DNA from 4 places in the Nonomuraea diastatica genome. Region 3 is predicted to be linked to each of the others. Evidence: riboswitches for the same ligand, from Rfam matches in the RefSeq annotation. Region 3 holds a riboswitch; each other region holds the start of a gene.
The links. A riboswitch is a leader RNA that binds a small molecule or an ion and turns the genes downstream of it on or off. The one in region 3 is predicted to bind cyclic di-AMP.
Positions count from the first base shown of each region.

Region 1: another riboswitch for cyclic di-AMP. It lies ahead of E1294_RS27410 (C40 family peptidase); the one in region 3 lies ahead of E1294_RS19250 (CHAP domain-containing protein).
Region 2: another riboswitch for cyclic di-AMP. It lies ahead of E1294_RS53665 (glycoside hydrolase family 25 protein); the one in region 3 lies ahead of E1294_RS19250 (CHAP domain-containing protein).
Region 4: another riboswitch for cyclic di-AMP. It lies ahead of E1294_RS57255 (C40 family peptidase); the one in region 3 lies ahead of E1294_RS19250 (CHAP domain-containing protein).

Region 1 is NZ_SMKP01000084.1:31,782-37,668, forward strand. Features, by position in the region: gene E1294_RS27405 (C40 family peptidase) at 1-887, shown strand, start outside; cyclic di-AMP (ydaO/yuaA leader) riboswitch at 1,297-1,459, shown strand; gene E1294_RS27410 (C40 family peptidase) at 1,521-2,066, shown strand; gene E1294_RS27415 (hypothetical protein) at 2,215-3,030, shown strand; gene E1294_RS27420 (M48 family metallopeptidase) at 3,043-4,503, shown strand; gene E1294_RS27425 (glycosyltransferase family 4 protein) at 4,470-5,603, shown strand; gene E1294_RS27430 (carbohydrate ABC transporter permease) at 5,626-5,887, opposite strand, start outside.
Region 2 is NZ_SMKP01000229.1:2,539-8,425, forward strand. Features, by position in the region: gene E1294_RS46005 (amino acid permease) at 1-1,370, shown strand, start outside; gene E1294_RS46010 (isocitrate lyase/PEP mutase family protein) at 1,505-2,245, shown strand; gene E1294_RS53665 (glycoside hydrolase family 25 protein) at 2,308-3,030, opposite strand; cyclic di-AMP (ydaO/yuaA leader) riboswitch at 3,042-3,184, opposite strand; gene E1294_RS46020 (SDR family oxidoreductase) at 3,481-4,224, opposite strand; gene E1294_RS46025 (RrF2 family transcriptional regulator) at 4,283-4,756, shown strand; gene E1294_RS58565 (hypothetical protein) at 4,880-5,080, opposite strand; gene E1294_RS58570 (alpha/beta fold hydrolase) at 5,037-5,723, opposite strand; gene E1294_RS46035 (TetR/AcrR family transcriptional regulator) at 5,808-5,887, shown strand, end outside.
Region 3 is NZ_SMKP01000051.1:2,243-8,129, reverse strand. Features, by position in the region: gene E1294_RS19275 (DUF6716 putative glycosyltransferase) at 1-106, opposite strand, end outside; gene E1294_RS19270 (hypothetical protein) at 103-1,047, opposite strand; gene E1294_RS19265 (aldo/keto reductase) at 1,145-1,966, shown strand; gene E1294_RS19260 (Gfo/Idh/MocA family protein) at 1,986-2,696, shown strand; gene E1294_RS19255 (hypothetical protein) at 2,705-2,938, shown strand; cyclic di-AMP (ydaO/yuaA leader) riboswitch at 3,055-3,191, shown strand; gene E1294_RS19250 (CHAP domain-containing protein) at 3,204-3,890, shown strand; gene E1294_RS19245 (ABC transporter ATP-binding protein) at 3,972-5,867, opposite strand.
Region 4 is NZ_SMKP01000056.1:27,069-32,955, forward strand. Features, by position in the region: gene lysX (bifunctional lysylphosphatidylglycerol synthetase/lysine--tRNA ligase LysX) at 1-276, shown strand, start outside; gene E1294_RS20650 (LuxR C-terminal-related transcriptional regulator) at 872-1,084, shown strand; gene E1294_RS57255 (C40 family peptidase) at 1,120-2,163, opposite strand; cyclic di-AMP (ydaO/yuaA leader) riboswitch at 2,170-2,311, opposite strand; gene E1294_RS20660 (amino-acid N-acetyltransferase) at 2,580-3,149, shown strand; gene E1294_RS20665 (RDD family protein) at 3,235-4,749, shown strand; gene E1294_RS20670 (RDD family protein) at 4,859-5,347, shown strand; gene E1294_RS20675 (histone-like nucleoid-structuring protein Lsr2) at 5,863-5,887, shown strand, end outside.

The DNA.
Region 1 (5,887 bases), on a different contig from region 3:
CGACCATCGGGCAGGCCAAGGCCAAGCTCGACAAGCTCAACGACAAGGCCGACAAGGTCGTCGACCGCTACAACTCGGCGACCGAGCGCTACAAGAAGGCCAAGGGCACCTACGCGAAGCTGAACACGAGCTACAAGCGCAAACTCCGTACGGTCGCCGACCTGCGCACCCAGATCGCCGACATGGCCGCCACCGTCTACCGGGCCGGCGGCTACGCCACCTCCATGCCGGGGCTGGTCGGTGCCGACAACCCGCAGGGACGGCTGGCCGGGATGGCGCTGGCCGGGCAGATGGCCAAGGAGCGCTCGGAAAAGCTGGCCGCGTTCGACCGGGAGAACCGCGGGCTGAAGAAGGAGCGGGACAAGGCGCAGGGCGCGCTGCGGTCGGCCGACGAGGTCCGTGGCGAGGTCGAGAAGGAGCGCAAGGAGATCCTCGGTCTGATCGCCAAGCAGAAGAAGCTCCTGAGAAAGCTGGGCGCCTACAAGACCGGCGATCCGAACAGCACCGGCATCGAGTACACGGGACCCGCGTCGGGGAACGCCGCGGCGGTGCTGCGGTTCGCGTTCGCGCAGGTCGGCAAGCCGTACGTGTTCGGCGGGACGGGGCCGGGCGGCTACGACTGCTCGGGGCTGACCCAGGCGTCATGGCGGGCCGCGGGCGTGTCGCTGCCCAGGACGACGTGGGCGCAGTGGGCGTGGGGCGCCAGCCGCAAGGTGTCGCTGAACGCGCTCCAGCCGGGGGATCTCATCTTCAGCGAGGGCCTGGGGCACGTCAGCATTTATGCGGGCAACGGGAAGATCGTCCATGCGCCGCAGACGGGCGACGTGGTCAAGGTCGTCAGCCTCTCCGACTACGGACGCGGCCTCGTGGGCGCCGTCCGCCCGTAGTTCCCGCCCATTCTTCTACGACGCGCCATCGTTGCCGCCGTGCGGACGGTCCGCGATCACGGTGTGCTCTCCCTTGATCACCTTGGGTCCAGCGCATACGAGGCGGAATGTGACAAAGGCGACATCTGACCCCTGACAAGACCGGGGTGTCGCGAAGTGTGAGCAGGGTCACTTTTTGGTAACGACGCCCCATGTTCCAGCAGGGGTTCGGGAGTTTACTGAGGCCTTTGTCGATCTTTACAGCCTGACTCCGCTTTTGCCGATCCTTGACCGTTCGGCGTAGCTTCTGGCGTCGTCGCGGTGCACAAGCCATGGCGCCGCGAACCCGCATCGGTCCCTCCCGATGTGAAGACAGATGAAGATCCGCTGGTCATCGCCGCGATATCCCCATGACACCACCACTGAATCGGGCGATGACCTGCCGAATCCGTGCAGTCAGGAGGCACGGAACCGGGGACCCAGCGATCCCAGTTCCCCAGGGATCAGGGGTGAATCGGCGCGCCATCGCGCCGTAGGGCGACTTCCAGGCCCGAATCCGACAGCTAACCCGGTAGGCGTTCGTGGAAGACCCAAGGAGAAATCCTGTCTACCTCCCTGCACAACCCCCGTCTGTCCCGCCTTGCCCTGCGTGGCGTGGTGCTCACGATGACCGTGACGGCCGGAGGTCTCGTCCTCCATGCCCCCACGGCCTCCACGGCTCAGGCGGCGACGACGAGCGATACGGCCGGCCTCTCCTCGGTGAGGGCGGCCACGGCCGCCACCACTGCGAAGTCGGCCAAGGCCGCTCGGAAGCGAGCAGCCAAGATCGCTCGGCAGAAGGTGAAGGCCGGCAAGGCCATCGCCGTGGCCAAGAGCCAGATCGGTGACCCGTACCGTTACGGCGCCACAGGCCCTGGCTCGTTCGACTGCTCCGGCCTCGTCCAGTACGCCTGGAAGAAGGCCGGGGTGAAACTCCCGCGCGTGGCGAGCAGCCAGTTCGCCCGCACCAGGAACAAGGTCGCCTGGCGCAACCTCAAGCCCGGTGACCTCATGTTCTTCAACGGGCTCGGCCACGTGGGCATGTACGTCGGCAAGGGCAAGATGATCCATTCGCCGCGGACAGGCGAACGGGTGCGCATCGACAAGCTGGGCGGATGGCGCAAGTCGTCGTTCGTCGGCGCGGTCCGTCCCGGCCTCTGATGAAGCCCCGCCCGGGTCCCGGGAGATCTTCCGGGCCTGGGCGGGCTCCCGCGGAAGCGCGTCCTTCCCGTCGTAGGCGACCGGCCCCTCGATCGGGCCCCACGCCGATCGGGCCCCACTACGATCGGCCCCCACTACGATCGGCAGGGTGTCCGAGCAGGTGAGCCGACGAGCCGCGCTGGCCGCGCTCCTCCTCCTCGGCCTCGCCGCCGACGCCCCCGCTCCCGGATCACCCGTCTTCCCCGCAGAGGCCCGCGGCCTGTGGCCGGACGGCCAGGCCACCGCCCGCGGGGCACGTTCCTTCGTCACCGGCCACCGCGCCGCGCCCGCCACGCTCAGCGATCTCGCCCGCCGCGCCGACTCGGCGGGCCTGCGGGTCACGGCGGTGCTCGGCCGTCCGGTGCGGCCCGTGGTCATCGTTCCCGGCTCCGCGCAGGACGCGGCCCGGCTGGCCGGAGTGGAGCGGCTCGACGGGCTGGCGGCGGTGGCCGACGACGGCCGGGTGATCGTCGTCCCCGAGCCGTTCGGCAGGCTCACCTCCACCGGCAAGGATGTCGTCCTCACTCACGAGCTGACCCACGTCGCCGCGGGCACCGGCGGGCTGCCCGCCTGGCTCTACGAAGGCTTCGCCGACTACGTGGCCTACCGGGACGCCGGGCTGCCCGTGCGCACGGCCGCCGCCGAGCTGGCCGCCGAGGTGCGGGCCGGGCGCGTGCCGGCCGCGTTGCCGGGGCCTGAGGCCTTCGCCGCGGGCGGGCCTGACCCCGGACGCCTCGCGCTGGCGTACCAGGAGGCCTGGCTGGCGTGTCGGTTCCTCTCCCGCCGTTTCGGTGAGAGGAGCCTGGTGAGGCTCTACCGTGATGCGCAGGCGGCCGGCGTCGACGAGGCGCTCGCCGCGCTCGGGCTGTCCGTGGCCACGCTGACGGCACGGTGGCGCGCGTACGTGCGGGAGCAGCTCGCGTGAGTGGGGAGAAGGATGAGCGGACGGCGGGACGCGGACGGCCCATCTGAGGAGGCCGAGGCGAGCGGCGGCGAGGTGACCGCCGCAGGGCCCGGTGACGGCGTTCTCGCGGGCGCCGTCAGGGCGAAGGACCCCGCGCAGACGGACGACGGAGCGGCGGGGGCGTGGAGACGTCGCGAGCACCCGGCACGCGACCCGGAGGTGGACCCGGCGCACGACCCGGCGGTGGGCGCGGCCGAGCGCCGGTTCAGGCGGCAGGCGGCCGTGGTCTTGGCGGTGCTCGCGGCGGTGATTCTGGCCGTGGCCGCCTTCAGCACGCCGTGGCGGGTCCTGGCCGCCGGGCCGCCCGACCCGGCGCGCGACTTCACCGCCGCCGAGATCGCCAGGGCGCAGGCGTTCGACGCGGCCACGTCCCTGCCGAGCTATCTCGGGCTGGCGCTCACGCTGGCCTTCGCGGCCCTGCTCGTGGCCACCCCCTTCGGGGCGAAGGTGCTGGGCCGGCTGAAAGGCCCCTGGTGGTTGCGGGTGGTCCTCGGCGTGCTGGTCCTCACCGCGATCGTCGAGGCGGTCAGGTGGCCGCTCGGCGTCTGGTTCGAGACGCTGCTGCGCGACTACGGCCTGTCCACCCAGGACTGGGCGGGCTGGACCGCCGACCGGCTGAAGAGCCTCGGCGTGGAGGCCTTCCTGCTCTGCCTCATGCTGCTCGTCCTCGTGGGGCTGGCCCGCAGGGTGCGGCGCTGGTGGATCCCGGCGGCCGTGGGGGCGTGCGCGCTGACCGTGGTGATGTCGTTCCTCTATCCGGTGGTGTTCGAGCCGCTGTTCAACGACTTCACGTCCATGCCGCAGGGCTCGTTGCGCGACAATCTGCTGGACATGGCCGAGCGCGACGGCGTGCCGGTGCAGGACGTGCTGGTCGCCGACGCCTCGCGGCGCACGACGGCGCTCAACGCGTACGTGTCGGGCTTCGGCGCCACCCGCAGGATCGTCGTCTACGACACGCTGCTCAAGGCGCCGCAGCCCCAGGTCGAGCTGGTCGTCGCCCATGAGCTGGGCCACGCCGAGGCCGACGACGTGCTCTACGGAACGCTCGTCGGTGCCCTGGGGGCGGCGCTCGGCGCGGTCCTGCTGTTCGTGGTGTTCGGCGCGGTACGCCGGCGCGCCGGCGTCACCTCGATCGCCGATCCGCGCGCGGTCGGCGTGGTCATGGGCCTGATGACGCTGGGCTCGCTGATCATGGGCCCCGCCCAGAATGTGATCAGCCGCCACGTCGAGGCCAGGGCCGACGTGCACGCGCTCGACCTCACCCGGGATCCGGCCACGTTCATCGCCATGCAAAAACGGCTGGCAATTACCAATATTTCCGACTTGTCGCCGGATCCTGTGGAATATGTGCTTTATGCCTCCCATCCTTCCAGCCCTGAGCGCATCGCCCTGGCCCGCTCATGGGCCGAGCTGAACGGCGTCCCGGTGCCGTGACCCATGCGGACGTGCTCTTCGTCACGAACGACTTCCCGCCCCGGCCGGGCGGCATCCAGTCGTTCGTGCACGGGCTCGCGCTGCGCACGCCGGGCGTGACCGTCTACGCCCCCGCCTGGCCGGGATGCGCGGACTTCGACCGGCGCCAGCCGTACCGGATCGTGCGGCATCCCACGCGGCTCATGCTGCCGGCCCCGGCCGTCGCGCGCAGGGCGGCCGCGCTGGTGGCCGAGCATCGTGTGCGGACCGTCGTGTTCGGCGCGGCGGCGCCGCTCGGCCTGCTCGCGCCACGCCTGCGAGCGGCGGGCGCGCGGCGCGTGGTGATGCTCACCCACGGCCACGAGGCGTCGTGGGCGAGCGCGCCCGGCTTCCGCGCCGTGCTGCGCAGGATCGGCGAGCACGCCGACGTGGTGACGTATCTTGGCGAGTACACGCGAGCCCGCCTGGCCGCCGCCATCCCCCCGGCCAAGCTCGTACGCCTCGTTCCCGGCGTGGACACCGGCCAGTACCGCCCCGGAACGGCCCGCCGGTCCATCAGGGCCGAGCTGGGCCTGGACGACAGGCCGGTGGTGGTGTGCGTGTCGCGGCTGGTCCCCCGCAAGGGCCAGGACCAGCTCATCAGGGCCTGGCCACAGGTGCTGCGCGCGGTGCCGGACGCGGTCCTGCTGCTGGTGGGCGACGGGCCCCACCGCAGGACGCTGGAGCGGCTGGCGGCGGGGCGCGAGTCGGTCAGATTCACCGGCGCGGTGCCGGCGGCCGGCCTGCCCGGCTACTACGCCGCCGGCGACGTCTTCGCGATGCCGTGCCGCACCCGGTGGAAGGGCCTGGACGTGGAGGGGCTCGGGATCGTGTTCCTGGAGGCGTCGGCGACCGGGCTGCCGGTGGTCGTCGGCGCGTCCGGCGGCACGACCGACGCGGTGCGGTCCGGCGAGACCGGGCTGGTCGTCGACGGCGAGGACGTCGACGATATCGCGCGGGCCCTCGTCGAGCTGCTGAGCGACCCCGGCAAGGCGCGCAAGATGGGCGCGGTCGGCCGTGACTGGATCGCCCGCGAATGGGCGTGGGACCATGTGGCCGCCCGTTTCCGGGCTCTTCTCTAGCCTCCTCCTCCAGGGCCTTCCTCTAGCCCATGGTCGACCCCAGCGTGAGGCCGGCCACGAACTGCTTGTGCAGCAGCTGGAAGACGATGAGCGTCGGCAGCGCCACCAGCACCGACCCGGCCGCCAGCAGGTTGTAGTCGGTGAAGAACTGGCCGCGCAGGTTGTTCAGCGCCGAGGTGACGGGCAGCTTGTCGCCCGACGACATCAGCACCAGCGCCCACAGGAAGTCGTTGTACATCCACGTGAACTGCAGCGTGGACAGCGCCGCCAGCACCGGCCGGCAC
Region 2 (5,887 bases), on a different contig from region 3:
TCGCGACCGAGCACGAGGGGGAACTCGCCAGGACACTGGGGTTGTGGCAGCTGACGGCCATCGGCGTGGGCGGCATCATCGGCGCGGGCATCTTCGCGCTGGCCGGGGCGGTCGCCAACGAGACCGCGGGGCCCGCCGTGCTGGTGTCGTTCCTCATCGCGGGCGTCGCCAGCGCCGCCGCCGCGTTGTCCTACGCCGAGTTCGCGGGAATGATCCCGAAGGCCGGCTCCGCCTACACCTACGGATACGCCGTCCTCGGGGAGCTCGTCGGCTGGTTCATCGGCTGGGACCTGCTGCTGGAGTACACCGCGATCGTCGCGGTCGTCGCCATCGGCATCTCCGGCTATTTCGGTTTCCTCGTCCAGCAGCTGGGGTTCGCGCTGCCCCCGTGGATGCTCGGCGCGCCCGGCACCGGCGAGGGGCGGGTCGTGGATCTGTTCGCGGTGGTGCTCTGCCTGCTCATCGCCTTCCTGCTGAACCTCGGCATCCGCGCCGCCGCCCGGTTCGAGACGTTCGTGGTCGGGCTGAAGGTCGCCGTCGTGCTGCTCGTCATCGTGGTCGGCTTCTTCCACATCAACACCGCCAACTACCAGCCCTTCTTCCCGTACGGGATTGGCGGGGCCATCACCGGGGCCGCCACCGTGTTCTTCGCGGTGTTCGGCTACGACGCGATGAGCACCGCGGCCGAGGAGTCACGCGACGCGCAGCGGCACATGCCCAAGGCGATCATCTACTCTCTGATCGTCGCCATGGTGCTGTACGTGCTGGCCACGCTGGTGCTGACCGGCATGCAGAACTACCGGGAGATCGACCCCGAGAGCGGCTTCTCCTCGGCGTTCGCCTCGGTCGGCCTCTCCGGGCTGGCGTCCGTGATCGCGGTGGGCGCCATCATCGGCATCCTCACGGTGATGTTCACGTTCATGCTCGGCGTCACCCGCGTGTGGTTCGCGATGAGCCGCGACGGGCTGCTGCCGCAGTGGTTCGCCAAGCTGCACCCGGTACGGCGGGTGCCCTCGCGCGTCACCTGGATCGTGGGCGCCGCCTCCGGGGTGATCGCCGGATTCCTGCCGATCCGGGAGGCCGCCGAGCTGACGAACATCGGCATCCTGCTGGCGTTCGTGGTCGTGTGCCTGGCCGTGATCGTGCTCCGCTACCGGCAGCCCGGCCTGCGCCGTGAGTTCCGCACTCCCGGAATGCCGGTAGTGCCCGCCATCGGGGTGGTCTTCTCGATCTGGCTGATCACCTTCCTGGACCCGACGACGTGGTTGCGCTTCGCCCTGTGGTTCGTGCTCGGGCTGGTCCTCTACTTCGCCTACAGCCGCCGGCACTCCGCGCTGGAACGGCCGCCGGCCGGGACGGGCGAGCGCTGACGTGGTGGCGCGCCGGCACAGCCCCGCCCGCCCGACGGCGCCGGCTGTGTCGGCGATCACACCGTGAAGCCGTCACGAAGTGAAGATCTCTGGAGTCAAGAGAGAGACATGACTCTCACAGGCAAGGAACGACCATGGCGAACACCAGCACCGCTCTCCTGCGCGACCTGCACAAGCCCGGCGACCCGCTGATCCTGCCCAATGTCTGGGACGCGGGCAGCGCCACCATCGTGGCCGAGGCGGGCTATCCCGCCCTGGCGACCGCCAGCGCGTCCATCGCCGCCCTGCTGGGGCGCGACGACCATGAGGGCGCGCCCGTCGGCGAGATGTTCGACATCGCCGCCAGGATCATCAGGGCCGTGGACGTACCCGTGTCGGTCGACGCCGAAGCCGGCTACGGCCTGCCGCCCGGCGAGCTCGTCGAGCGGCTCACCGCCATCGGCGCGGCCGGCTTCAACATCGAGGACACCGACCACCGGGCCGGGGGACTGGTCGACGCCGGCACGCAGGCCGCGCGCATCGCCGCTCTCCGGGAGGCGGGCCCCGACCTGGTGATCAACGCGCGGGTCGACGTGTTCCTGACCGGCTCCACCTCGGCCGAGGAGGTCGCCGAACGCGGGCGCCGCTACCTGGAGGCCGGCGCCGACTGCGTCTTCCCCATCCTGGCCCCCTCGGAAGAGGTGGTCGGCGACCTCGTCAAGGCCATCCCCGGGCCGGTCAACGTGTCCTGCCTGCCCGGCATGGACCTGGGCAGGCTGGCCTCCCTCGGCGTCGCCCGCGTGTCCTTCGGCCCGTTGACGTACCTGACCGCGCTGGAGGCGCTCAAGACCATGGCGGGCCGCATCCGGGCGGGCCAGGACCCGTACGCGGCCTGACCGGCGGCGCTCAGGCGGGCCTTCCGGGGGCCCCGGCGTCAGGTCCGCCCGTGCGAACCCGGTCAGGCGGACGCGCGGCCCAAGGCCCGCAACTCGTCGGGGGAGAGGGCGGAGACGTTCTGGTCGATGGGGGAGTCGGAGTACTGGTGGATGGTCCAGGTCTTCCAGTCGGCGGGCGGGGTCACCATCCCCTTCGGCTTGCTGTAGTGGGCCACCCACAGCGGGTACTCGGCCAGGCCCTTACCGTAGGTGTTGGCGAAGTTCCAGCCGCTGTAGAACATCGGGGTGACCCCGGTCTCGGCCTTCACGTGCGACAACCACGCCTTGGCCCAGGCGTTGACCTCCTCGACGGACTTGCCGTCGGTGGTCTCCAGGTCCAGCACCAGCAGGTCGCCGGGCTTGGAGGGCTGGGAGTTCACCATGGACAGGAAGTGGTCGGCCTCGGCGATGGGGTCGTTGCCGGGGTGTGCGTAGTGGTACGCCCCGCGCACGATGCCCTTCTTGCCCAGCTCGCTCCAGTGCCTGGCGAAGGCGGCGTCGCGGAAGTCGGTGCCCTCGGTGGCCTTGATGATGCCGAACTGCGCGGGGCTGGAGGCCCAGTCGTGCAGCGGCTGGTGGTTGGACACGTCCTGGCCGTAGGTGAGCGTCCGCTGCTCGGCCGCCTGGGCCGAGCCCGGTTCGACGGGAGACGCGTGCGCGGGCACGGTCGCGCCCGCGATGGCGGTGGCTCCGGCCAGGAGGGCGCCGGCGGCGGACAGGGTGAGACGTCGCGTAAGTTTGCGCATGGGGGGATCGACTCCTTGCTTCCATGTGCCTACCGGGTTAGCTGACGGGTTCGGGCTTGGAAGTGCCCTACGCGCGCAGCCCACGGCTGGCGTGCGATTCACCCCGGAAAGGTGGGTCCCCGGCTCCGCTGTGCGGATTCGGCCTGTCAACGTCGCGGCAACGGTTCGGCGAGCGCTCGCCTGGTGCCGTGTGCCGTAATCCCAAAAAGGTATATAACGCCCCATAAACGCTGCAAGCGGTATAAATCCCCATGCAATGTCGTTGGCCGTGGGGGAGCCCTGGATCGCCGCTCCCGCAGGCGTTCCAGGGCTTTGGCAAAGTTTTCCGGCACCGTACGCGGGCCCCACCGAAAGGGACGCGTGATACCCCTGTGACACGGGCCCCGCCGAGCACATCCCCGCCGAGCGCATCCGCCGGCAGTCCGTCCCGCCGGGGACCCGCGTCTCCCTCTACCGCTGCCCGGCGAGCCAGTCGTCGAAAGTGGTCGGCGCGATGCGCGCGCCCTCGCCGGGCAGCAGCACGTCGCCCGCCATCGCCGGGCCGAACACCCCCGACCACGTCGGCACGAGCCGCACCGTACGGCCCCGCGCCTCGTGAGTGCGCCGGGCCATGTCCACGAGGTCCTGCGGCTCGGGGCCGGCGACGTCGGCGTACCGCCCCCGAGGCTCCCCGGCCGCGATCTCGGCGAGGACGCCGGCCACGTCGGCGGGGGCGATCGGCTGCACGAGCAGCGGGGCGATCGTGGCGACGCCGTCCCGCTCCGTCCAGCCCGCCACCATCTCGGCGAAGTCGTGGAACTGCGTGACCGGCACGATCGTCCACGGCACCGGCCCGGCTGCCACGAGGCGCTCCTGCTCCCGCTTGCCGGCGTAGTGGGCGTTGCCCTCGACGCGACGGACCCCGGCGATCGACAGCAGGACGTGGTGGCGCACCCCGGCCCGCTCCTCGGCGGCCAGCAGGTTGCGGGTGGTGGCGCCGAAGAACGCCACCGTCTCCTCCGGGCCGGCCGCCGGCGCGTTGATGGCGTCGACGACCGCCTCCGCACCGGCCAGGGCGTCGTCGAGCCCGTTACCGGTCGCCAGGTCCATTCCGAGCGAACGACTGATGCGCACGACCTCGTGGCCGTCGCGTTCAAGGGTCGCGGCGGTGAGCGCCCCTATGTTCCCGGTCGCGCCGGCGACTGCGATCCGCATGATGATCTCCTTAATTATGGACTAAACGGATCTATGATAGCTGCGATAGAATCGGGGCGTGAAGCTGCCTGTGAGCACCGAGTGGGTTCTGCACTGCGCGACCACGCTGGCCCAGCTCGAACCGGGAGCCAGCGCGTCGGCGGCCCAGCTCGCCCTCCACTACGACCTCCCGGCGGCCTACCTCACCAAGCAGTTGAAGGAGCTGGTCAAGGCCGGGCTGCTGGCCGCGTCCACCGGCCCGAGGGGAGGCTTCCGGCTGGCGCGGCCCGCCGCCGAGATCACGCTGCTGCAGATCGTCGAGGCCGTCGACGGCCGGTCCACGCCGTACGAGTGCCGCGAGATCCGCCGGCAGGGACGCGGCGCGCTGCCCCCGGAGGAGTGCGAGCGCAGCTGCGTCCTCGCCGAGAAGATGGCCGACGCCCACCGGGCATGGCGGGCCAGCCTCGCCGGCGTCACCCTCGCCGACATCCTCGCCGAGCTGCCGGAGTGGGCGCCGGCCCGCACCCGGCAGCACCTGGCGGGCACCACATAGCTCAGGAGATCAGTGGGCCGCGCCGCGCCCGCCGGTGGAGGCCGGTGCCCCGGCCAGGGCCGCTCACGTCGGACAGCACCTCCCACGGCCCCCACGGAGTCGCGATCGTGCCCGACGCGCCGATCACGCGGCCTGGTCCCAGAATGCGGCAAGCAGACCGTTCAGCTTTTCCGGCACGTCCACGTGGGGGTAGTGGCCGGTGCAGGAGGCCGGCGTGTGACGGCCGCCGATGCGTTCCGCGGTGATGCGGGCGCACGCCATGAGCGGGACGCCGCCGCGCTCACGGTACTGCTCGGGCGCGGTCTCCCACGTTCCCGAGATCACCAGCTTGGGGAACGCGGCCGCCCGCAACGCGGGGAGCGGGATCCCGGCCTCCCAGCACACCCGTTCGCGCAGCGCGGTGCCGGCGGCACGCAGCCGCCGCTCGCTCGCCTCCGGCGGCGGGCTGCCGGTCGAGCCGACGGAGGCCTGCAGCCACTGCTCCGGCGTCAGTTCGGGGAGCCCGGCGTAGGCCGTACGGTTGGCGCGCAGGGCCGCCGCCACGGCAGGGGCGTCGGCCGCGGCCTGATAACCGCCGGGCTCGATCAGCGTGAGCGAGCGCACCGCCCTCGGGGCGGCGGACGGCCGCGATCATGGCGCCGACCCCGCCGTACGAGTGGCCGACGAGGTGCGCGCCGTCGCCGAGCAACTCGGCGATGTCGTCGGCGTCGGCCAGGTAGTCGCCGGGGAACCTCTCACCGGCGTCCGGGCTGCGGCCGTACCCGCGCCGGTCCATGAGCAGCAGGCGGACGCGGCCGGCGAGCGGCGCCTGGGCGGCGAAGCCGTAGCTCGGGTCATCGCCCCAGCTGGTGGAGCCGTGCACGAAGAGCACCGGCGGCGCGCCGTGCGGGCCCAGCGCGGTCACGTGCACGCTGCCCGGCAGCGGCCCGTTCGCACGGAACAACGGCGTGGCGCTAGGAGGGGACATCGCACTCCTTAAACAGCGTTTAATTTCTGAAACGTTGTATAAGTGAACTGAACAATGAACGTCAACCTGGGGTACGGTGATCCCGTGTCCTCCGCAGACTTCTCCGACGGGTCCGTGTGGCTGCGTCCTCAACGGCCGCCGCGCGACCGCCGGCTCACCCGTGA
Region 3 (5,887 bases):
TGCGCACCACCGCCAGCTCCGTCACGCTCCCGGCGGGCAGGTCGCCAAGCAGGCAGGCCGCCCACTTCAGGTACGAGTCGGAGTCGGCAACCGCCAGCACTCTCACCCAGTCACTCCAGTCAAATGCGAGCGCAGGGCGGGTTCCGCCCTGCTGGTCCACCAGTCATCGGGAACGTTCACGGGCTCGATGGCGACACCGCGCGGGCTGAGCAGCACCCGCAGCGAGGTGATCGCCGTCGAGGGGAGGCTGAGGACGCGCTGGCCCGCGTCCAGCCCGCGCAACGTCAGCTCGGCGGGCGCGCCCGCGTCGTGCACGGTGATGCCGGGACGCTCCCTGATCAGCGCCACGTCCACGGGGTCCTCGCGGCGGTGCGGGTAGTAGGCGAGCGGCTCCCGCGCCGCCAGCTCGGTCAGCCAGCGCAGGTAGTGGTCGCGGTGCACGAGGCCGTTCCTGACGAGCGAGGTGCCGAGCACGACCGTGCGCTCGGCCGGCCCTTCCGCGCTGGGCGGCTGGGCGCGCAACCAGGCGAAGTCGTGGCGTACGAGGTCGACACCGGTACGGCGGACGGCGGCGGCGAGCTCGTCGGTCACCGGCAGCGCGGTGAAGACGGAGACGTCGCTCATGCGCAGCCGCAGCGCTGCCGCCAGGCCGAGCGCTGAGCGCAGCACAGTGGGTCTGACGCGGGCCCGCAGCAGCGGCCGCGAAGGCCCGGCGGCCAGCAGCTCCAGCAGCCGGAGCGTGGCCAGACCGTCGTCGACGATGACGATGCGTCCGGTCCTGGAGGTGAGCCAGCGCAGCTGGACCTTGCCGGAGAAGGCGTCGCCGACGGCGTGCAGGCGCCTCGGCATGTTGTCGCGCGGCTCGGCCAGTTCGAGCCCGTCGGGCAGCGCGAGAGCGCGCAGCTCCCGGCGGGTCGCCTTCAGCGGGCGCAGGCCCGCCCGCGGCACGACGGCCGTGGCGGTCCCGAGGAGCCCGGCGTGGTGGGCCTCGACGGCGCACAGCATCTGGAGCGGGGACTCCACCCAGGCCGACGCCTGTTCGACCACTCCAGTCCTCCCAGCCGGGTGATGGCGCGTTCACGACCGCTTCAAGCTAGCCCGGCCGCCTTAAGCGGTCAGAAACGGTGCGTGAACAATGGAGAGCATGAACTCGCTCATGCTCAACACGGACGGCGTGCAGATCCCGCAACTCGGCTTCGGCGTCTGGCAGGTGCCCGCCGGCGAGGCCGAGCAGGTGGTGGCGACGGCGCTGCGGGCCGGCTACCGGCACATCGACACTGCCGCCGCCTACGAGAACGAGGAGGGCGTGGGCCGTGCCGTGCGCGCCTCCGGACTGTCCCGCGAGAAGGTGTTCGTCACCACCAAGCTGCGCAACGCCGACCACGCCCGCGCGGAGGAGGCCTTCGACGAGAGCCTGGCCCGGCTGGGGCTCGACTACGTCGATCTCTATCTCATCCACTGGCCGGTGCCGAAGCAGGACAAGTACGTACAGGCGTGGAAGGCGATCGAGAAGATCTACCGTGACGGGCGGACCAAGGCCATCGGCGTGTCCAACTTCACCGCCGGCACGCTCACCCGCCTCATGAACGAGACCGGCATCACACCCTCCATCAACCAGATCGAGCTCCACCCGTACTTCCAGCAGCGGGAGATGCGGGCCTTCCACGAGGCCAACGGCATCCTCACCGAGGCGTGGAGCCCGCTCGGCCAGGGCAGGGGGCTGCTTGAGGATCCGGCGCTCGCGCTGCTGGCGGACAAACACGGCAAGACCCCCGCGCAGATCGTGCTCCGCTGGCACCTGCAGCTCGGCACCGTCGTCATTCCCAAGTCCGTGACGCCGTCGCGGATCGCCGAGAACATCGGCGTGTTCGACTTCATCCTCGACCCGGAGAGCATGGCCGCCGTCGGCGCGCTCAACAGGGGCCTTCGCATCGGAGGCGACCCTGACACGTTCAACTTGATCTGATGCGTCTAGCATCTTCCGCGTGCGGGATTTCACGTGGGGCATAGCGGCGACGGGCGTCATAGCGCGGACCGTGGGGGCGGCCATCGTGGCCGAGCCCGGGATGCGGGTGGGCGCCGTCGGCTCCAGGAATCCGCAACGGGCGCAGGCCCTGGCGGCCGCGCTGGGCGCGGAGTCGGCGTACGGCTCCTATGAGCGGCTCTGCGCCGACCCGGCGGTGGACGCGATCTACGTGGCGACGCCGCACACCGAGCACCTGCAGGTCGCGGAGGCCGCCATCGCCGCGGGCAAGGCCGTGTTGTGCGAGAAGCCGCTGGCCGCGACCGTGGACGACGCGGAGAAGATGGTACGCCTGGCGCGTGAGGCGGGCGTGTTCCTCATGGAAGCCATGTGGATGCGGTTCAACCCGCTGATCCGCCTCATCGCCGCCGATGCGCGCTTCGGCGACATCCGGTCGGTGCAGGCCAGTTTCGGCTTCGCCATGCCGTACGACCCCGCGCACCGGTTGTGGGCCCCGGAGCTGGGCGGAGGTTCGCTGCTCGACCTGGGGGTCTACCCGTTCGGCCTGGCCCAGCTGCTGCTGGGCATGCCCACCGGCCTGCGCATCACGGGATCCCTGGCGCCGAGCGGAGTTGACGCGGAGGCGGGCGGGGTGTTGCTCTACCCCGGCGGCAGACGGGCTTTCGTGGAAACTCCTTGCTGGGGAATTACCCGAACCAGGCCTGCGTTGTAGGGACACAGATGCGAGCGGACATCCACGCGCCGTTCTGGGCGCCGGAGCGGATCGTCCTCACCGGGCTCTCCATGGAGCCGGAAGAGCATGTGCTCGATCCGGCCGACAACGGATACGCCGGTGAGCTCCGCGAGGTCCGCGCCGCCACGGCCGAGGGCAGGACCGAATCCTCGATCATGCCCCTTGACGAATCCCTTGCCATGGCAGGGCTTCTGGCCGACGCTCGCAGGCAACTCGCCTAGCTGGGCTTTATAGAGTTGTAATCCTCTTGCCGCATGTATTACCTTGTGGGGCATCTTACGGCATACGTCCGGTTTGTCCGGCTATGTCTGACCATCGCACGAAAGATCACAGGATCGTCCTGTGACCGCTGAATCCGCATCGCGCGGAACCGGGGACCCACGTCCTTTGGGGTGAATCGGCACTCTGGTGCCGTAGGGCAGCTTCCACGCCCGAACCCGTCAGCTAACCCGGTAAGCGGCATGGAAGCAAGGAGTTACCCCCTCGATGGCCACGTTCCGTCTTACCGCAATCCCCAAGCGAACCATCACCTGCGCCGCACTCGGCGCCACCATCTTCGCCTCGGCCTTCGGCGTCAACGTCGCCGCGGCCAACGCCGACACCCCGCCCGTGGACAAGGTGGCCGCCGTCTCGCCGGTGACCGACTCCAAGCAGCGCGCGGCCAAGGACACCAAGGTCAACGTGACCGCCTCCCAGGTCCTGGACTTCGCGAAGTCCCAGGTCGGCATCTCCGAGAACGCCGCCGGCGGCGGCACCCCGTACCAGAAGTGGTACGCCGGCTCGCAGCGCGCCGCCGAGACCATCGCCCGCGACGGCGGCAACCGGGCCGCGTACCTGAACGCCGCCTGGTGCGCGATGTTCGTCTCCTGGGTCGGCGAGCAGACCGGCGCCCGCCCGCAGATCGGCTGGGACGCCTACACCGTCGCCCACGCCAAGTGGTTCGCCGCCAACGACCGCTTCGGCACCGAGGCCAAGCCCGGCGCCGTGGTGTTCTTCGCCTGGGACGGCGGCAAGGACATCACCGACATCCAGCACGTCGGCTTCGTCGTGAAGGACAACGGCGACGGCACCCTCTCCACGATCGAGGGCAACACCGGCAACGGCAAGGTCGAGGAGCGCACCCGTCCGAAGTCCCAGGTCGTCGGCTACGGCTACCCCGAGTACGCCGGCTGACCCGGTTGCCGCGCGCGAGCGCGCGTCCCGTGCGGGACGCGCGCTCGCGCGCGTTTCCGCCCGGTCCCCGCGCCCCCCGACCTAGCCGTCCGCCGCCGCTCGCTGGATGGCGTGCAGCTCGGCGTAGCGGCCCTGGCGGGCCATGAGCTCGCCGTGACCGCCCTGCTCGGCGATCCGCCCGCCGTCCAGCACCACGATCAGGTCGGCCATGCGCACCGTCGGGAAGCGGTGGGTGATCAGGAGGGTGATGGCGGCGCGGTGGCGGCGGGCGGCCTGCGCGTACCGGGCGAAGACGGCGCTCTCGGCGGGAGCGTCGAGGGAGGCGGTCGGCTCGTCCAGCACGAGCAGCAGTGGCTCCTCCCGCATCGAGGCGCGCGCCAGCGCCAGTCTCTGCCCCTGCCCGCCGGACAACGTCATGCCGCCCTCGAAGCTGTCGCCCAGCTCGGTGTCCAGGCCCCTGGGCAGCCCGGCCACCACCTCCGTGGCGCCGGCCCGCTCCAGTGCCTGGTCCACGGCGGTGCGGTCGTCCATGCGGGGCAGGTCGCCGATGCCGACGGTCTCGGCGGCGGTGAGCTCGAACGGGACCCAGTCCTGGAACACGGCGCTGATCCGGCTCCGCCAGCGCACGGCCGGCACGTCCCGCAGCGGGACGCCGTCCAGCAGGATCTCACCGCCGGAGGGCTGGTAGAGGCCGCACAGCAGCTTGACCAGGGTGGTCTTGCCCGAGCCGTGCGATCCGACCAGCGCGACGGTCGCGCCGGCGGGCAGGCTCAGGTCGATCCCGCGCAGCACGGGCCGGGTGGTGCCGGGGTAGGTGAACGACACGTTCCGCAGCGTGATGCCCTGCGCGAAGCTCTCAGGCGGCTCCGCCCCGCCGGCAGCGCGGTCCCGGCCGTGATCCCGCCCGTGTTCCCGGCTGTGGTCCCGCCCGCGTTCCCGGGTGTGGCCCTTCGTGGCCGCCCTCGCCCTGGCGTGGGGCGCGTCGTCGTCGGACTCTGCCGAGGCCGGGGTGTGGGTGCGGGCGTAGGCGCGGAGCCAGGCGAGCCGCGCGGCGGCGCGCAGACCGGCGGCCACCGACCCGACGTGGAAGGCCAGCCGGGACGCCTGGGTGACGAGCTGCACCCCGACGGTGGCCACCAGGACCACGTCGCCCGGCGTGGCCCGCCCCTGGGCCGCCAGCCAGGCCGCGCAGCCGAGCGCCGACACGTACCCCGCCAGGAACGTGCCCGACCCGGCGAACGTGAGCAGCGCGGCGCGGACCCCGGCCCGCGACGACCCCGCCGACACCTCCTCCCACCGGTGCGCGGCCATCGCCTCCAGGGCGGGCGCGGCACGGCTGAGCCGTATCTCCTTGGCCGTCCGCGGCGTGGTGACGGACTCGGACAGGTGCTGCTCCAGCCTGGCCGTCTCGGCGGTGCGCTCGGTGGCCGCGTCGACGTGGCGGGCCGCGCGGCCGCGTACCAGCAGCGACGGCAGCACGGCACCGCCCAGCAGCAGCGTCACCAGCGGGTGCACGGCGGCCATCAGCACGACGCCGAGCCCGATCTGCACGGCGTGCTCGGCGACCAGGGCGAGCGCCCACACCGCGAAGTACAGCTGACGGCTCTCGTCGCGCAACGTCGTCAGCTTGTCCAGGTACGCGGGCCGCTCCAAGTGCTCGATGGTGGGCACACCCGAGGTGAGGGTGAGGATCTCCTCCTGCACGGACAGGCCCATGCGTTCGGCCAGCTCCTCCATCAGCGCCAGCTCCGCGCGGCCGAGCGCCACGCCGGTGGCCAGTGCGGCCCCGGCCGCCAGGCCCCACAGGGACGCCTGGGCGCCGTGACCGGCGGTGGCGGTGTCGGTGAGCGCCCGCAGGAAGACGCCGACCAGGCCCTGGCTGACGGCACCCAGGGCGAGGAAGACGGCCATAGCGAGGAAGGCCCGCCGGTCGGTGCGCCAGGCCAGGGTCAGCAGCGTACGGAGGGTCGCGGTCACCGGCCCTCCCCCGCGACCGC
Region 4 (5,887 bases), on a different contig from region 3:
TGGGACCTCATCGGGTTCGGCACCGAGCTGGGCACGGGCTACTCCGAGCTCAACGACCCCATCGAGCAGCGCCGCCGCCTGGTCGAGCAGTCCCTGCTGGCCGCGGGCGGCGACCCGGAGGCCATGCAGCTCGACGAGGACTTCCTGCAGGCGCTCGAATACGCGATGCCGCCGACGGGTGGCATGGGCGCCGGCATCGACCGGATGATCATGGCTTTCACCGGCAGGAACATCCGCGAGACCATCCTGTTCCCCCTGGTCAAGCCCACCCACTGAGGGCCACGTGGCATCCCGCCGCACCGGTTGCGGCGGGAGCCCGCGCGAGCGGGTGAGCCTGGCGGGCTCGTGCCTGTGCCGTGAAACGGTGACGGACGATCGGCCGTCCTGTTCCGGGATCAGGGCCGGGCTTGTCAGCTTCGGGTCAAGACCGCGGGCGAGGGGCGCGCGAGTGTCCGGAGTTTCCTGGGGGACGTTCGGCAGTGTTGTGTCCACCATGACGGTGCCGCTCGCCCAGGTCCGGAAATAAGGTGACTCGCGGGCCGCCGCCCGTGGTGAAGAGCGGCTGCGCGTGCCGCTGTACGTATGGATCATGCAGTAAATCGTGCGCCGGAGGGATCAAAACCCGGGACGCCGGACGCCCCGATCGGCGCCGGATCGGGCATGGCCGAAAGGGCGTGCGGACCGTACGTCGCGCGGCGAAGTTCGCTGGCACACGTGACTCGGTCACATACGGCGGATCATGTCAATACTGCTGGTCAAGTGCGGCGACTGTCGTGCTTGACGACCTTTCCATAATGCGTTTACCGTCTGCGAGGAGCGGCTGTGGCCTGGCTAAGAGGGTCCAGGCCTGCTGTTGGGGGGAGGGCTCCCGATGGATGTGCTCACTGAAGGCGTTGAGCTGAGCCATGCGGATTTGGCGTTACTGGCGGAACTCGCCAGAGGAGTCACGGTCGATCGGGTAGGCAGGCGACTGGACATCAGCAGCCGCACCGTACGCCGGAGGCTGCGCGGCATCTGCGACCGCATCGGCGTCGCCACCGCGATCGAGGCCGTGGCATGGGCGGCACGCCGCCAGCTGATCTAGCGGCACCGATCATGGGGCCCCTCACCGGGTTCAGTTCAGTCGGCGATGCGCACCGCGCCCGCGAACGGCCGCCGTTCGATCGACGCGATCCGCACCACATCACCCGTCCGAGGGGCGTGCACCATCATGCCGCCGCCCAGATAGATGCCCACGTGGTGCAGGTCGCTGTAGAAGAACACCAGGTCGCCTGGACGCATCTCGTCGCGTGAGATGTGCCGCCCGGCCGTCCACTGGTTGCCCGTGTAGTGCGGCAGCGAGATGCCCACCTGCTGGTAGGCCGCCATCACCAGGCCGGAGCAGTCGTAGGAGCCGGGGCCTTCGGCCCCCCAGACGTACGGCTTGAGCTGCTGCGTGAGCGCCCATCGTGCCGCCTGCGCGGCCTTGCCGCTGCCGGCGATCGGCAGGTTGACGCGTGTGGCGCGGGTGCCGGGCCGACCGGCCTCGCCCAGCGCCCGCCTGAACAGGTTGCTCTCGACCTTGGCGACCAGCTTGCTGATCTTGCCGCGCTTGGCGTCGAGGTCCTTGACGATCTTCTCGACCTCGCTGATGCGCGACTTGGCGCCCGCCCTGGCGCGCTCGGCGGCCTTCCTGGCCTTGGTGAGCTGGTCGAGCTCCTCGCCATGCCGCTGCTCGATCGCGAACGTGGTCGCGGCGCGGTCGAGGAAGTCGGAGGGGTCGTCGGAGGAGGTGAACGCCAGCGCCCGGCTCAGCCCGCCCGTGATGTAGGCGTTCTGGGCGAGCAGGACGGCCTTGGCGCGCTTGGCCGCCAGGTCCGTCTCGCTGGCCGCCAGGGTCTTCTGTGCGGCCTCGGCGGCCTTCTTGGCCGTCTTCAGCTTCTCCCGCTGCCCGTTGTACTGCTCGGTCAGCGTCTCGATCTCGGTGTGCATCTTCTCGACCCGCGAGGCGAGGTCTTTGAGCGAGGGCTTGGGGTCGGCGTACGCCGGGCCGGTGGGAACCGAGAGCAGCAGCGCGGTGATTGTGAGACTTGCCACACCGATTCGCTGGCGCAACAGGGCGCGTTCCGGAGGGCGGGCGTGCTTGCCCGCCGACTTCCTCCCACGGTTGAACGTGCGCTTCACCAACCAGGCTCCTCTCATCGACGCCTACCGGGTTAGCTGACGGGTTCGGGCCGGAGCAGCCCTACCGAAAAACTCGGATTCACCCCGTGATGGCGGTCGCCACCGGCGGGTCCCCGGCTTCCCTGAGGGAATTGAGCGTGCCTCCCCGCGCGCGACACGCGGGGAACATTGTCGCTGGACACTAATGCACTCCGGGTTCCTGCTCAACCAGAACTGCCAACTCTGTAGAGGTTTCACAACTGAAGGGTCACAAGGTGATCTCGGTGCCAGTCGCGCAGGAGTGACTGAATGTGGTGCTTCCTCCCGAACGGTCGCCCGGCGCGACGTCGTGCTCGCCCGGCCACGAGATGTAACAGGATGGGCGGAGACATGTGAGTTAGGTCCGAGCCGTAATGACATCTGTACTCTGGAGAGCCATGGAGCAGGTGGCCGAACTGACTGTGCCCGAGACCGCGGTGGTGGTCCGGCGTGCGCGCACGCCTGACGTGCGGGGGGTCAGGCGCCTGGTCGACGCCTATGCGGGCGCGGGCCCGCGGCTCCTGAAAAAGGCCACGGTGACGCTGTACGAAGACGTACAGGAGTTCTGGGTGGCCGAGCGCGGCGGGCAGGTCGTCGGCTGTGGCGCGCTCCACGTGCTCTGGGAGGACCTCGCAGAGGTCCGCACGGTGGCGGTCGATCCCGAATGCCGCGGCATGAGAGTCGGCCACCGGATCGTCTCAGCGCTGATCCAGCAGGCCAAAGATCTTGGTCTGCAGCGTGTATTCTGTCTTACTTTTGAGGTCGACTTCTTCGCGAGGCATGGTTTTCGCCGCATCCAGGGCACGCCCGTCTCGCCCGAGGTCTACGCCGAGCTGCTGGCCTCGTATGACGAGGGTGTAGCGGAGTTCCTCGACCTGGAACACGTCAAGCCGAACACCCTGGGCAACACCCGCATGCTGCTCCATCTGACATCGGGTGACGCGGACCTTGACCACATGGAAAGGTGATTGTTGATACCTATGTCGATACGTTGGGCAGCACAGGCATGTGTCCTGACACGTGCCACGCGCGCACTCGAAGCGAGGTGACACGGTGAGCACCGGACAGCCGCCGTACCCACAGGACGAATCCGGCGAGAACGCTGCGCCTCCCCACTCCGGCCAGCAGGCTCCGGGCCGCCACCCCGGCGAGCCCGACCCCGACGTCACTGTGGTCGGCTACCGGGCGGACGACGCCTACGGGCAACAGCCCCCCTATGGTCAGCAGCAGCAGGGCTATGGCCAGCAACCCCAGTACGGTCAGCAGCAGGGCTATGGCCAGCAACCCCAGTACGGTCAGCAGCAGGGCTACGGCCAGCAACCCCAGTACGGTCAGCAGCCCCAGTCCCAGCCCGACTACGGCCAGCAGCAATACGGTCAGCAGCAGGGCTACGGGCAGCAGCAACAGTCCGGCCAGCAGTATGACCAGCAATATGGTCAGCAGCAGCAGGGCTATGGCCAGCAACCGCAGTCCCAGCCCGGTTACGGCCAGCAGCAGGGCTACGGCCAGCAGCAACAGTACGACCAGCAGTACGGTCAGCAGCAGGGCTATGGTCAGCAACCCCAGTCGGGCCAGCAATACGACCAGCAGCAATATGGCCAGCAGCCGCAGTCCGGTCAGCAGTATGACCAGCAATATGGTCAGCAACAGCAGGGCTATGGTCAGCAACCCCAGTCGGGCCAGCAGTACGACCAGCAGCAATATGGCCAGCAGTCGCAGTCGGGCCAGCAGTACGACCAGCAGCAATATGGCCAGCAGCCGCAGTCGGGCCAGCAGTACGACCAGCAGCAATATGGCCAGCAGTCGCAGTCGGGTCAGCAGTATGACCAGCAATATGGTCAGCAGCCGCAGTCCCAGCCCGGCTACGGGCAGCAGCAGCAGTACGGCCAGCAGGGCTACGGACAGCCACAGCAGTCCCAGCCCGGTTACGCCCAGCCCGGCTACGGCCAGCAGTACGGCGACCAGCAGTACGGCCAGGCCTACGGGCAGCCACAGCAGGCCGGTTACGGCCAGGCTCCCTACGGCCAGCCGGGTTACGGCCCGGTCGGCGTGCAGCCGCCGGGGGCTCCCGCCCCGCTGGCGGAGTGGTGGCAGCGTCTGGTGGCGCGCCTCGTCGACGGTGTCCTGTTCGGCGTCGTGATGTTCGTGGTGTCCCTCCTGTTCACGACGCTGTTCCTGGTCAGCTACGACTCGACCAGCGGCGCCACCTCGGGGATGTTCGGCTCGTTCGCGCTCAACATCGTGCTGGCCATCGTCCTCACCGCCGTCTACGTCGGTTACGACTTCCTCATGCACAAGATGAAGGGTCAGACGATCGGCAAGATGATCATGGGGATCAAGGTCGTGCCGGTGGGTCAGATGATGCCCCCTGGCGGCCTGCCTGGTGACGCCGCCATCAAGCGGGCCGGCGTGACTTGGGGCGCCTACATCCTCTACTTCCTGCCGTTCGGCACGATGCTGGCGGGCCTCATCTGCGGCCTGAACGGCGCTTCGATGCTCTGGGACAAGCCGCTGCAGCAGACGTTCGCGGACAAGTTCGCGAACACCGTGGTGGTCAAGATCAAGTAATCGGCAGAACCACGAAACAGGGGCCGGCTTCCCGTCGGCCTCTGTTTTGTATGTGAGGGTAGGTGCGGAATGTAGGGCTCTGAGCCGTCGATGACGCGAGGTGAGGGTTATGGCCGGGACGTCGCCGTGGGCGGACGCAGTGCCCGCGGAATGGTGGGAACGACTGGCTGCCCGGCTCATTGAAGCGCTCGTCTTCGGCATCGTTTATTACATTCTGTTCATTGCGCTATGGGCTGTCTTCCGGACTGTCGGCATGATGGACGTGTTCGACGGCCGGCTGCCCGGGGTGTTCGCGTGGGCGGCCGCCGGGCTGGGTTATACGGGCTACGACTGGTGGGCGCATTGGCGGCACGGGCGTACGTTCGGCAAGGCGATCATGCGGATCCGCCTGGAGCCGCGGGGTGTTCCGGCCCGTGCTCTGCTCAAACGCTCCCTGGTCTATCCGGGCCCTGTCGTGCTCATGGGCATTCCGGTGGCCAATCTGGTGGCGGGAATGCTGCTGTTCGGCGTCGGTATGCTCATCCTGATCGACAAGCCGCTGGAGCGTGGGCCGCATGACAGGCTAGCCGGAACCCGCGTGGTTAAAGATCTTCGCTGAGGCATCCGCACCTGCACGGATGTCTTTTCGCAAAATTTTCGCATGATCCGGTAAGGAGCCTGGAGAGACTGGCATTAGGCTATGGGGCGTCCGGGTTGCTGGATGTTGGTGTCCCTGCGACACATAGGGCATCTGTGTGCCGCTATGGTCGGGTGCGGGCGGTTGTCGCCTTGCGCACCATGAGGGGCCGCAGCGCTCCTCCTGGAGGCGCTCCGCGCGCTTAATGCGCCCCGAAACCCCGTCAGCCGTGGAGGCGAGGACGAATGGAAGCCCTTACAGACGTATTGTCAGCGCTCATCCCCCCGGTGGTGGTGGGCGGCGCCTTCATCTTTGGCGTCGTGAAGTTGGTCCGGTCGGAGGCCCTTGGCGACCGGCGAAACCGTGAGGATCAGGCCGAGGGCCAGAACTGATCGGCTAGTCAGCCGAATCCCCGTAGCGCTGAATTGTCTCCACGCCTTTCCGGGTATATGTTTGGGCTGGCGAATGAAACAATGCTCCGCGAAAGGATTGCGTAGATGGCCAAGCAGATCCAGGAGATTC